One region of the Ruegeria sp. CDSC054 genome, then DNA from elsewhere that is predicted to be linked to it. Evidence: riboswitches for the same ligand, from Rfam matches in the RefSeq annotation. Region 1 holds a riboswitch; the other holds the start of a gene.
The links. A riboswitch is a leader RNA that binds a small molecule or an ion and turns the genes downstream of it on or off. The one in region 1 is predicted to bind thiamine pyrophosphate.

Region 1 (5,501 bases):
ACGTCCGTGCCTAGCGGTTATGTCGCGCGCCGTGGGGACCAGAATGCGTAAAGCAAACGGCAGGGCCATCGCAGCATTTACAAAAGCAGTGACAGGCAGAGCCAATGTCGTCGGGTTTGCCAAAGGCCGGATTAAGATGAACAGGCCCGTACCGATCACCAGTGGTGATGCCGCCAAACCCAAAATGCCGCTGAGTTCCACAAGCCCGTACCGGCCGCTCGCGACGGCGGTGGCCATAGGCAAAGCAAGCAAAAGCAGGACTGCGGTGCTTGCAGCGGCAACAAGGACCGAGATCAGCGCGGCCCTAAAAACGATTGCGGGCATGTCAAACAACCCGGCAGCTCCCGAAATTACGACCGATGCCAAAGGAAGCAGCAAAAAGACGGCCGCTGCGACGATCCAGAATATATCTATCGTCGGCGCACCCCCGTCCCAGCGGCGCAAGGCGCGATCGAGACCTGTTCCAAAACCGTCCCCGCGCGCAAACTTCAGCGCCACTAAAGCGGTCGCAGCTGTCAGGGCAAGTTGCAGGGCGGATAACAGGGCGGCGCGGCCCAGGTCGAAATCGTAGGTGAAGGCCTGATAGATCGCCAGTTCGATCGTTGTAGCCCGTGGTCCTCCGCCCAAGGTCAGGGCGACGGCGAAGCTGGTCAGGCAGATGGCGAAGATTACCGCCAGAACCCCGGGCAGGGTCCGTTTGAGCATGGGCATCTCGATCAGTCGAAACATGGCCATGCCATTGCAGCCCAGTTGTGCGGCCAGGCGAAACCGTTCTGCAGGAATTTCCTGCCAGGCTTGCAACACAAGGCGTGTGGCCAGGGGTAGGTTGAAGAAAACATGCGCCAGTACGACCCCATGCAAGCCGTAGATGCGTATGGGCGGCAGGCCGAAAATGCCAAGGTTGTCCGAGATCCATCCCGACCGGCCAAAGACTTGCAGCAGACCCAGAATGGCAACGATGACCGGCAGGATGAAGGGCGCGCCTAAAAGCGCAATTAAAGCCCGTCGGCCGGGGAACCTCCGACGTGCCAAAGCCCGCGCAACCGGCACGGCCAATACCACGCTGAACAATGCGGACAGTGTGGCTTGGGTCAGCGTGAACCGCAGCGCAGCCCAGTCGGCGGGAGTGAACCCGCCGCTGGTTTCAGCACGCAGTGCAACCGCCGAAAGAGTGCCCAGGATCAGCGCGGCGACCAGGGCCGCCGCACCGATACCGGGCCATGGGCTTACTGGCTGAGCGCGTTCTGCCATTCTGCCAGGGCCTGATCCCGCACGGCGGCGGCTTCATCGGGAGAGAACAGAAGCGACTCTGCCGGCACTGTCAGGGTTTCGAACCCTTTGGGCAGGCCGTCTGCCGGGGTTACGGCCGGATACATCCAGTTGGTCGTCGGAATGATTTGCTGGAACGCGTCCGAGACCATGAACTGCAAAAACTGATCCGCCAGATCGGTCTGATCTGTTGCAGCCAGCTTTGCAGCGACTTCGACCTGCAAGTAATTGCCTTCGTCGAAAGCTGACGCGGCCTTGCTGTCATCGTCCTCGGCAATCAGGTGATAGGCCGGAGATGTCGTGTAGCTGAGAACCATGTCCGACTCGCCCTCAAGAAACAGGCCGTATGCCTCGGACCAACCCTTGGTAACGGTCACGATGTTGTCGGAAAGACCAGCCCAGATTTCGGGTGCTTCCTCACCATACGCCGCTTTGACCCACATCAGCAGGCCCAGGCCGGGCGTGGACGAGCGAGGGTCCTGGATGATGATCTTGGTGTCGCTGTCCGCCAGTTCCCGGAAGTTTGCAGGCGCTGTCGCATCTGCTTTGTGAACAAAGGCGAAGTAGCCCCAGTCATACGGGGTGAACGTATCATCGGTCCATTCGATCGGCAGTGCGAAGTCAGCGGTGACAGAGCTGGGCGCAAACAGGCCGGTTTCCCGGGCCGCCGCAATCAGGTTGGTATCCAGCCCAAGCACGACGTCGGCGTCAGAGTTTTCACCCTCAAGCCGGACACGCGACAACAGCGCGGCACCATCTTCGACACCAACAAAGTTCAACTCGCAGTCGCAGACCGCTTCAAAAGCTTCTTTGACCTGCGGGCCGGGGCCCCAGTCGGATACAAAGCTGTCATAGGTGTAAACGGTAAGCTGAGGCTTGTCGGCGGCGAAGGCCGAAGTTGCACTCAGAAGTCCCGCAGCAATTAGCAGATGTTTCATGTCATCCTCCATTGCGGCGAGAGGGCAAGGATGGATGAAACCGAAACCCTTCCCTCCGCCGGTTCTAGCCGGTTCAGGTTCTACGGGTTCGCTTGATAAGCATCTCAGCGCGGCAGGCCGTGCTCCCCGAGGTGAGGCCGTCACTAGGGGGGATTGGCCAGAAAGACAACCAAATTCGGCGCCTCGGCGCGGCGCGTGTCGTATGTGGGCAAGTAAGCCTGTCCGGAGCCGGACGCCCTTTGAACCTGTAATGCGTTTGGTTCAAAGGGCCATAGGGTCAGAAGTAACGCAGCCAAATATAAACGTTTGCGATCATCAAGGTCAGGATCATGATCGGGAATGCAATTTTGGCGAAGGCGATGAAGCCGATGGGCTGCTTGGCCTTTTCCGCAAAAGCAGCCACCGTAAGGTTGGCGCTTGCCCCCAACAGTGTGCCGTTGCCGCCTAGACAGGCGCCAAGCGCCAGCGACCACCACAGGGGTTCAATCGCGTCCTTGCCGCCGAACGTGTCTGCGGTGGACTCGATCAGAGGGATCATCGTTGCCACGAAAGGAATGTTGTCGAGGATTGCGGACAAAATGCCGGAGGCCCAAAAGATGAAGAACGCGGTCCACATCATGTCGCCTTGGGTCAGCTCCAGCACTTTCTCACCAAAGAATGCCAAGAGGCCAACATGTTCAACACCGGCAACAATGACGAACAGCCCACCGAAGAAAAAGATTGTGACCCATTCAACTTCACCAAAAATGTGGTGAACCGACTCGGATTGTTCTTCACCGCTTTGGTGGCCATAGGCCAGCAGCATCAACAGGCCTGCACCGGCCAACGCTGACGTACCGGGCTGAATGCCGTAGCTGTGCCCCAGCGTGAACCCCAGCAAAACCAGAGCCAATACGGCCAGAGACTTGATCATCAAGACAACATCAGTAACCGCTTCGGATTCGTTGAACCCCATAATCCGATCGCTGGCCGATTTCGGAATGCGGGCCAGTTCCTTGCGGTTCATAAGGTAAATAATGCCGGTCAGGACAACCAGACATATGGCCGAGATAGGCGCCAGGTTCACCACGAAATCGTTGAAGCTCAACCCTGCGGCTGAGCCAATGATGATGTTGGGCGGGTCACCGATCAGCGTCGCTGTTCCCCCCACGTTCGAGGCCAGGATCTCGGCGACAAAGAACGGGAACACACGCGTTTCCAGGGCTTCAGTGATCAGCAGCGTAATCGGGGCGATCAGCAATACGGTCGTTACGTTGTCCAGCAGGGCCGAAAACACCGCCGTAATCAGCGTCAGCATGATCAGGATGCCGGTTGGATTGGCTTTCACCGCTTTTGCGGCCTTGATCGCTACGTATTGGAACAATCCGCATTTGCTGGTGATCCCCACGATGACCATCATGCCGATAAGTAGTGCCAGAGTGTTGGCGTCCACACCCGCCACGGCCTGTTCCTGATTGATGATGCCAAACAGGACCATCAGGGACGCGCCCAGCATCGTCAAAATGGCGCGGTTGACCTTTTCTGTGATCAGGACCGCATAAACCAAAATCAGAATTCCGGTCGCGGCCCAAAGCGGATCTATGCCCAATAGTTGTGGAACAGAGAGAGCGGCCTCTCCATGTGACGTCGAATGCGTAGCCAAGGTTTTAGTCCGGTTTGTATAGGGTTAGCTGAGTGCGCGATCCAAAAGCGAGTTGGCGCTTACGGTGCCAACGAAACGGTTGGTTTCGGGCTCAACAAGGATCACGTGCCGTTTGTATTTGTAGATCAGGAAGATACCTTCCATCACTGGCGTGTCGGGTGCAGCAACGGGGATGTTCGAGGGCCTCGACATGTTGTCGCGAACCTTTTCGGTCTTCAGCCGCTCCATCTGTTGTTCGAAATCTTCCCGCGTCAGGTTCATGAAGCTGAGCGAGTCGATCGCGACGCGCGACGCATCATCATTCAGACCGATTGTCGCCGCTTTCGGCAGGATCAGTTTCAGCAGCGTTGGGGCAGTAAAGACGCCAACATAAGTTCCGTCTTCAGCCACGACAGGCAGAAATCGTGCCCGGCTGCCCCTGATGATGTTGAAGGCCGTGGCGATGCTTTCATCCGGCAGAATGGTCTTTTGTACCTCAGACGGTACCATCACGTCATAGCAGGTTAGGCCCATGCTTTTCCTCTGACTTCACGCGGCATTCGGGTGAAACGGTATCCAAAAGCCGCAGGGCACGCCCTTTTCGGCTTGTGAAAGCGTGTCAGGACGAATCAAAATTTGTTGGTGCGCACTGATTCCATTGCCGGGCGAAATTGACCAGCCCGGTAATGAAATTAAGTTGATAACCTTCCGTCATTGGCGACGCCGGCCAATGACGGAAGGTTGGTTTCAGCTTGGGTTTAGTGCAGCGGCGTTTTGTGCCTCAGTTGCCGTTACATCTAGTCCGGGTTGCCGTCGGGCGTGGAAAGCCGTAATCGCTCAAAGGCGCGGGTCAGCTGTAATTTGGTGCGCGTTTTTGCAGTTTGGCCGCAATACTCTCGGCAAAATCGGGGGACTGTAGTTGCGCGGCAAAGATCTTGATTTCTGCGGCCATGTGTCCGGCCACTGTGTCACGCTGATTGCGGATCAGGGCCTTGGACTGTTTGAGCGCTACCGGGGATGAGGCCGCAATGGCTTGTGCGATCTCCTGGACTTTGCTCATCAACTCATTGTCGGCAAAGACGCGCGCGACCAACCCGTGGTTCAGGGCCTCGGATGCCGTCAGAACCCGCCCGGCCAGCAAGACGTCATTGGCGACAGCCATGCCGAGGGACGCAGGCAGAAGCAACGACGAACCGGCCTCGGGCACCAGGCCCAGTTGGACAAATGGCGCGCTAAATGTAGCGCTGTCCGCGGAATAGACCAGATCGCAGTGCAGCAGCATGGTCAGGCCAACGCCAATTGCAGGACCGTTTACTGCGGCGATCAGGGGTTTCGGACAATCCCGGATCGTATTCAGGAACCGAGTAATCGGATTTTCAACGTCACCCGCCGGAAGCCCGCCTGTCATAAAGTCCTGCAGGTCATTCCCGGCTGTGAACATATCGCCTTGACCAGTGATGACCAGCGCCCGGGCTTGATCGGTTTGACCGTATTCTTCGATGGCTTCAGCTATCGCGGTATACATGGTAAAAGTGATCGCGTTTTTCTTGTCCGCGCGAGAAATCGTGACTGTGGTGACGCGATCCTGAGTGCTGACGATGATATGTTCGCTCATGGCGTTATTCCTTGGATGCCCGGCGGTATTTGTGTCGCGTCGGCTGTGGGTTTCCTGC
Region 2 (5,501 bases), on a different contig from region 1:
CGGCCCCGCTGTCCCGAAATGCCTGTTCCAAGATTGCGGGGCTTGGATATTGCGCGGTGCCCAGCATCAGCGGGTTCGGCAGTGATGTGCCGTAGAAAGTCTTCATCGCTCAGCCCCCCTGCATCGGGGCGACGACTTCGATCCGATCGCCATCCTTGATTTTACGGGCCTTGCGCAGGCTCGAGGGCACAAAACCCTCGTTCACAGCCGTCGCCACCCGGCCCGAAAACCCACATTCCTGCAAAAGATCGGCAAGAGTTCCGGCGTGCACATCGCGCATCTCGCCGTTAAGTACGATCTTCATCAACCATCTCCGAATGTTTGGTGTCCAACGCCAGGTCAGCCACGCCCTTGGCCAGTGCAGGGGCCAGCAGGTAGCCGTGGCGGTAGAGGCCGTTGGCGTAGATTGTCGGTCCTAGCCGCCGAATACGCGGCAGGTTGTCGGGGAAAGCGGGGCGCAGATCGACGCCGGTTTCCAACACTTCAGCCTCACCAAAGGCGGGGTTCAGGGCGTAGGCTGCGCTCAGCAACTCAAGCATCGAGCGTGCGGTAATTCGGCTGCTATCCTCGGATTCGATCATTGTCGCGCCCAGCATGTAGACGCCGTCGCCGCGTGGAACGATATACAGCGGCACGCGTGGATGAAGCAGGCGTATAGGCCGGGTCAGTGTCACGTCTGGGCACCGTATCACCAGCATCTCACCCTTCACGCCGCGCAAGTCCTGCAGGTATTCGCGCGCGTGCAGACCTCTGCAATCAATGGCGTTGTCCAATCCCGTCGGAGCGCACGCATGATGGAATTCAACACCGTGATCCTGAAGCTGGTGCGACAGATCCAGCAAGGCCTGACGCGGATCCAAATGGGCTTCCGCAGCAAAGTAGAGACCTTTTTTGAAACCATACAGATCAGGCTCTAATAAGGTTATTTCTCTGTCATCAACTTCAGAAAACCCCTCCGTTCTGCGGGCGAAACGACGCAGATCCGGCAGGTCTCGTGGGTTAGCGACAACCAATGTGCCGCGCCTGTGGACCTGAGTGCGCTTGGCCCACCAGTCGATTGCCAATTGCCCCAGACGCAGGACAGGTTCTTCGGCGTTTTCATACTCGCACCAAGGTGCCAACATTCCGCCCGCCCACCAGGAACAGCCATGCGGCCCCGGTGCACCACCGGGATCAAACACCTGAACCTTGGCCCCGCGCGCGACAAGTTCGGAAGCAACGGCCAACCCGGCCACGCCTGCCCCTATGATCGACCAGACGGTCACGCGGACCAAACCTGATGGAAGTGATGAACAGGCCCGTGACCTTGCCCGATGTTCAAAGCATCGGCCTGAGCGATGGCGCCCTGCAGATAGTCATGTGCTTGCGCCACGGCCTGGGGCAGCGAAAGATCCTTGGCCAATCCGGCCGCTATGGATGAGGACAGCGTGCACCCCGTTCCGTGGGTGTTGCTTGTCTGTCGGCGCGGCGCTTGAAATTGGTCCATCACGCCAAAATCTGAGACCAGTAAGTCGTGGCAGATGTCGCCTTTCCCATGACCGCCCTTCATCAGGACCGCACTTGCACCCAATGCGCATAACTCGCGCCCTTGTGTGATCATCTGTTCGAGGCTGTCCGCTGGTTCAGCGCCCAGCAAACAGGCTGCTTCTGGCAGGTTTGGTGTCAACACGGTCGCGCGCGGCAGCAACACCTCGCGCAGGGTTTGCACGGCTTCTTCCGCCAGCAACGCATCGCCGGATTTGGCAATCATGACCGGATCCAGAACCACCGGCCCGTCAAAATCCGCGATACTGTCTTCGACACACTGGATGATCTGAGGGGTCGCCAGCATTCCAATCTTGATCGCGCCAACATCCAGGTCGGTCAGAACAGCCTCGATCTGGGCTGCAATGACGTCCAGAGGGATACCATGCACCGCCGTAACTGCGCGAGTATTCTGCGCCGTCACTGCGGTAATCACACTGGCACCGTAGACGCCAAGCGCCGACATGGCCTTGAGGTCAGCCTGAATTCCAGCCCCTCCGCCGCTGTCAGATCCTGCGATTGTTAAGGCAATGGGTGCCATGTCGTTGCTCCGGTTCAAAATGGGCAACGGGCATGGAAAACGTCTAAGCACTATAAGACCGTTCCCTACGCCGGTATTGCCCGGATCAGGTTCGATGGGTTAGCGCGTTCACGCCTCTCAGCCCCCAAGCAGGGCACCCCAACGGTTGGGGCGACACTCTCAGGGGATGGCGGGAGAATCAAGGGCCAATTTTGGGGCAGATCACGGTCAAACTGGACTTATCAAATGCAAAAGCCGGCCTCGATGGGCCGGCTTGCGACAGAAGTTTACGAAGTGCTGGTTCAGCCCTTCATGCCGTCCCAGAAAGATTTGACGGATGAGAAGAAGCTTTTTGATTCCGGGTGGTTGTCTTCGCCCAGATCGTCAAACTCGCGTAGCAGCTCTTTCTGGCGGCTGGTCAAATTGACCGGGGTTTCCACCGCCAGTTCAATGAACATATCGCCAATTCCACCGCCGCGAAGGGCGGGCATGCCCTTACCGCGCAATCGCATCTGACGGCCTGACTGGCTGCCCGCCGGGATTTGTACACGGCCACGGCCACCGTCGATTGTGGGTACTTCGATCGAACCACCCAGCGCGGCTTTCCCCATGCTGACCGGAACGCGGCAATACAGGTTTACGCTGTCGCGCTCGAACAGCTTGTGGTCCGAAACTTCGACAAAAATATACAGGTCGCCCGGAGGGCCACCGCGCATCCCGGCCTCACCTTCACCGGCAAGACGAATGCGGGTGCCGGTTTCGACACCGGCCGGAATGTTGACCGACAGAGCACGCTCTTTTTCAACGCGCCCGGCGCCTCCGCAGGATTTACAAGGATTCTTGATGATCTGACCCAGACCCGAACAGGTCGGGCAGGACCGTTCGACTGTGAAAAAACCCTGCTGCGCCCGAACTTTTCCCATACCGGAACAGGTCGGGCAGGTTGTGGGCTCCACCCCACCTTCCGCACCTGATCCGTCACAGGCAGAACAGGCCACGGCGGCAGGTACGCTAATCGTCTTTTGCAGCCCCGAGAACGCCTCTTCCAACGTCACCCTCAGGTTATAGCGCAGGTCCGAGCCGCGCGCGGCACGCCGGCCACCGCTAGTTGCACCGCGCTGACCGCCCATGAAGTCGCCGAACAGGTCATCAAACACATCCGAGAATGCGCTGGAGAAGTCGCCCTGCCCGCCAAATCCGCCGCCGGGTCGGCCACCGCCGCCCATGCCATTTTCGAAAGCAGCGTGGCCAAAGCGGTCGTAAGCCGCTTTTTTGTCGCCGTCGCGCAGGACGTCATAGGCCTCATTCGCCTCTTTGAACTGCGCTTCTGCGTCGGGATTGTCCTTATTGCGATCTGGATGCAGTTCTTTGGCCTTCTTGCGAAAGCCTTTCTTGATCTCATCCGCCGAAGCGCCCTTGGACACGCCGAGCACTTCGTAATAGTCGCGTTTGGACATCAGTATTTCCTTCTGCCTCAACGTAATCGGGCCGGCCCGGCAACCGGACCGGCCCGAATTGGCCCGGTTACCCGTTAGTTACGCTTGTCGTTGTCCAGATCTTCGAACTCGGCATCGACGATGTCGTCATCACCAGCCGGAGCTTCATCAGCTGCCGCAGGCTCATCCTCGGCTTCCTCGGACTGTGCCTTGTAGATGGCTTCGCCCAGCTTCATGGCCGCTTCGGTCACGTTCTGAATGCCGGACTTGATCTTTTCGGCGTTCTCAGTTTCCAGCTCGTCCTTCAGCGCGGCAATCGCCAGCTCGATGGCTTCGATGGTGGTCGGGTCAACCTTGTCGGCATGCTCTTCCATTGACTTTTCGGTCGAATGGATAAGGCTTTCCGCCTGGTTCTTGGCGTCGACCAGTTCGCGGCGTTCCTTGTCAGCTTCCGCGTTCTCTTCGGCGTCCTTGACCATCTTGTCGATATCCTCGTCGGACAGACCGCCCGATGCCTGGATGGTGATCTTCTGCTCTTTGCCGGTGCCTTTGTCTTTGGCCGAAACCGAGACAATGCCGTTGGCGTCGATGTCAAAAGTCACCTCGATCTGAGGCATGCCACGCGGTGCGGGCGGGATATCTTCAAGATTGAACTGACCCAGGATCTTGTTGTCCGCAGCCATTTCCCGCTCACCTTGGAAACAGCGGATGGTCACGGCGTTCTGGTTGTCCTCAGCAGTCGAGAAGACCTGAGACTTTTTCGTCGGGATCGTGGTGTTGCGGTCGATCAGACGGGTGAACACGCCACCCAGCGTCTCGATGCCCAAGCTCAGCGGGGTCACGTCCAGCAGAACCACATCTTTGACGTCGCCTTGCAGAACACCGGCCTGAATGGCGGCACCCATGGCAACAACTTCGTCCGGGTTCACACCTTTGTGTGGCTCTTTACCGAAGAATTTGGTGACCTCTTCGATCACCTTCGGCATGCGGGTCATACCACCGACCAGAACAACCTCGTCAATGTCGCCCGCCGACAAACCGGCGTCTTTCAATGCGGCCTGACAGGGTTTCATCGACTTCTTGATCAGGTCGCCAACCAGCGATTCCAGCTTGGCACGGGTCAGTTTCATGACCATGTGCAGCGGCTGACCATTAGCGCCCATCGAGATGAACGGCTGGTTAATTTCGGTCTGCGAGGTCGAGGACAGCTCGATCTTGGCTTTTTCAGCAGCTTCTTTCAGGCGCTGAAGGGCCATCTTGTCTTGCGACAGGTCGACACCGTGTTCCTTTTTGAACTCGTCCGCCAGGTAGTTGACGATGCGCATGTCAAAGTCTTCACCACCCAGGAAGGTGTCACCATTGGTCGATTTGACCTCGAACAGCCCGTCGTCGATTTCCAGAATGGTCACGTCGAACGTACCACCACCAAGGTCATAAACCGCGATGGTTTGGGTTTCTTCTTTGTCCAGGCCATAGGCCAGCGCGGCGGCTGTCGGTTCGTTGATGATCCGCAGCACTTCCAGACCGGCGATTTTGCCTGCGTCTTTGGTGGCCTGACGCTGTGCGTCATTGAAATACGCGGGAACGGTGATGACCGCCTGCGTGACTTCTTCACCCAGATAGCTCTCGGCAGTTTCCTTCATCTTGCCCAGAGTGAAGGCCGAAATCTGGCTTGGGGAGTATTTTTCACCGCGGGCTTCCACCCACGCGTCACCGTTGCCGCCATCCACGATGGCGTACGGCACCATTTTCTTGTCCTTCTGGACTTCTGCATCATCCACACGACGACCGATCAGACGCTTGACGCCAAAGATCGTGTTGTCGGGGTTGGTGACCGCCTGACGTTTTGCAGGCTGACCGACCAGACGCTCATCTTCGGTGAAGGCGACGATCGAGGGCGTGGTCCGCGCCCCTTCTGCGTTTTCGATGACCTTCGGCTGAGAGCCGTCCATGATGGCCACACACGAGTTGGTGGTCCCGAGGTCAATACCGATTACTTTTCCCATATGTTCAATCCCTTT

Region 2: it holds a riboswitch for thiamine pyrophosphate, as region 1 does, so the genes downstream of both, thiD (bifunctional hydroxymethylpyrimidine kinase/phosphomethylpyrimidine kinase) here and thiB (thiamine ABC transporter substrate binding subunit) in region 1, are expected to answer to the same signal.

What each region holds. Positions count from the first base shown of each region.
Region 1 covers NZ_JBXWOA010000003.1:358,073-363,573, reverse strand. The annotation lists gene AC2FGC_RS09475 (thiamine/thiamine pyrophosphate ABC transporter permease ThiP) at 1-1,251, opposite strand, end outside; gene thiB (thiamine ABC transporter substrate binding subunit) at 1,227-2,207, opposite strand; TPP riboswitch at 2,241-2,346, opposite strand; gene AC2FGC_RS09465 (ArsB/NhaD family transporter) at 2,485-3,849, opposite strand; gene AC2FGC_RS09460 (CBS domain-containing protein) at 3,874-4,362, opposite strand; gene AC2FGC_RS09455 (enoyl-CoA hydratase) at 4,679-5,443, opposite strand.
Region 2 covers NZ_JBXWOA010000004.1:84,569-90,069, reverse strand. The annotation lists gene AC2FGC_RS10230 (thiazole synthase) at 1-106, opposite strand, end outside; gene thiS (sulfur carrier protein ThiS) at 110-304, opposite strand; gene AC2FGC_RS10220 (FAD-dependent oxidoreductase) at 288-1,265, opposite strand; gene thiD (bifunctional hydroxymethylpyrimidine kinase/phosphomethylpyrimidine kinase) at 1,262-2,065, opposite strand; TPP riboswitch at 2,111-2,216, opposite strand; gene dnaJ (molecular chaperone DnaJ) at 2,347-3,501, opposite strand; gene dnaK (molecular chaperone DnaK) at 3,576-5,486, opposite strand.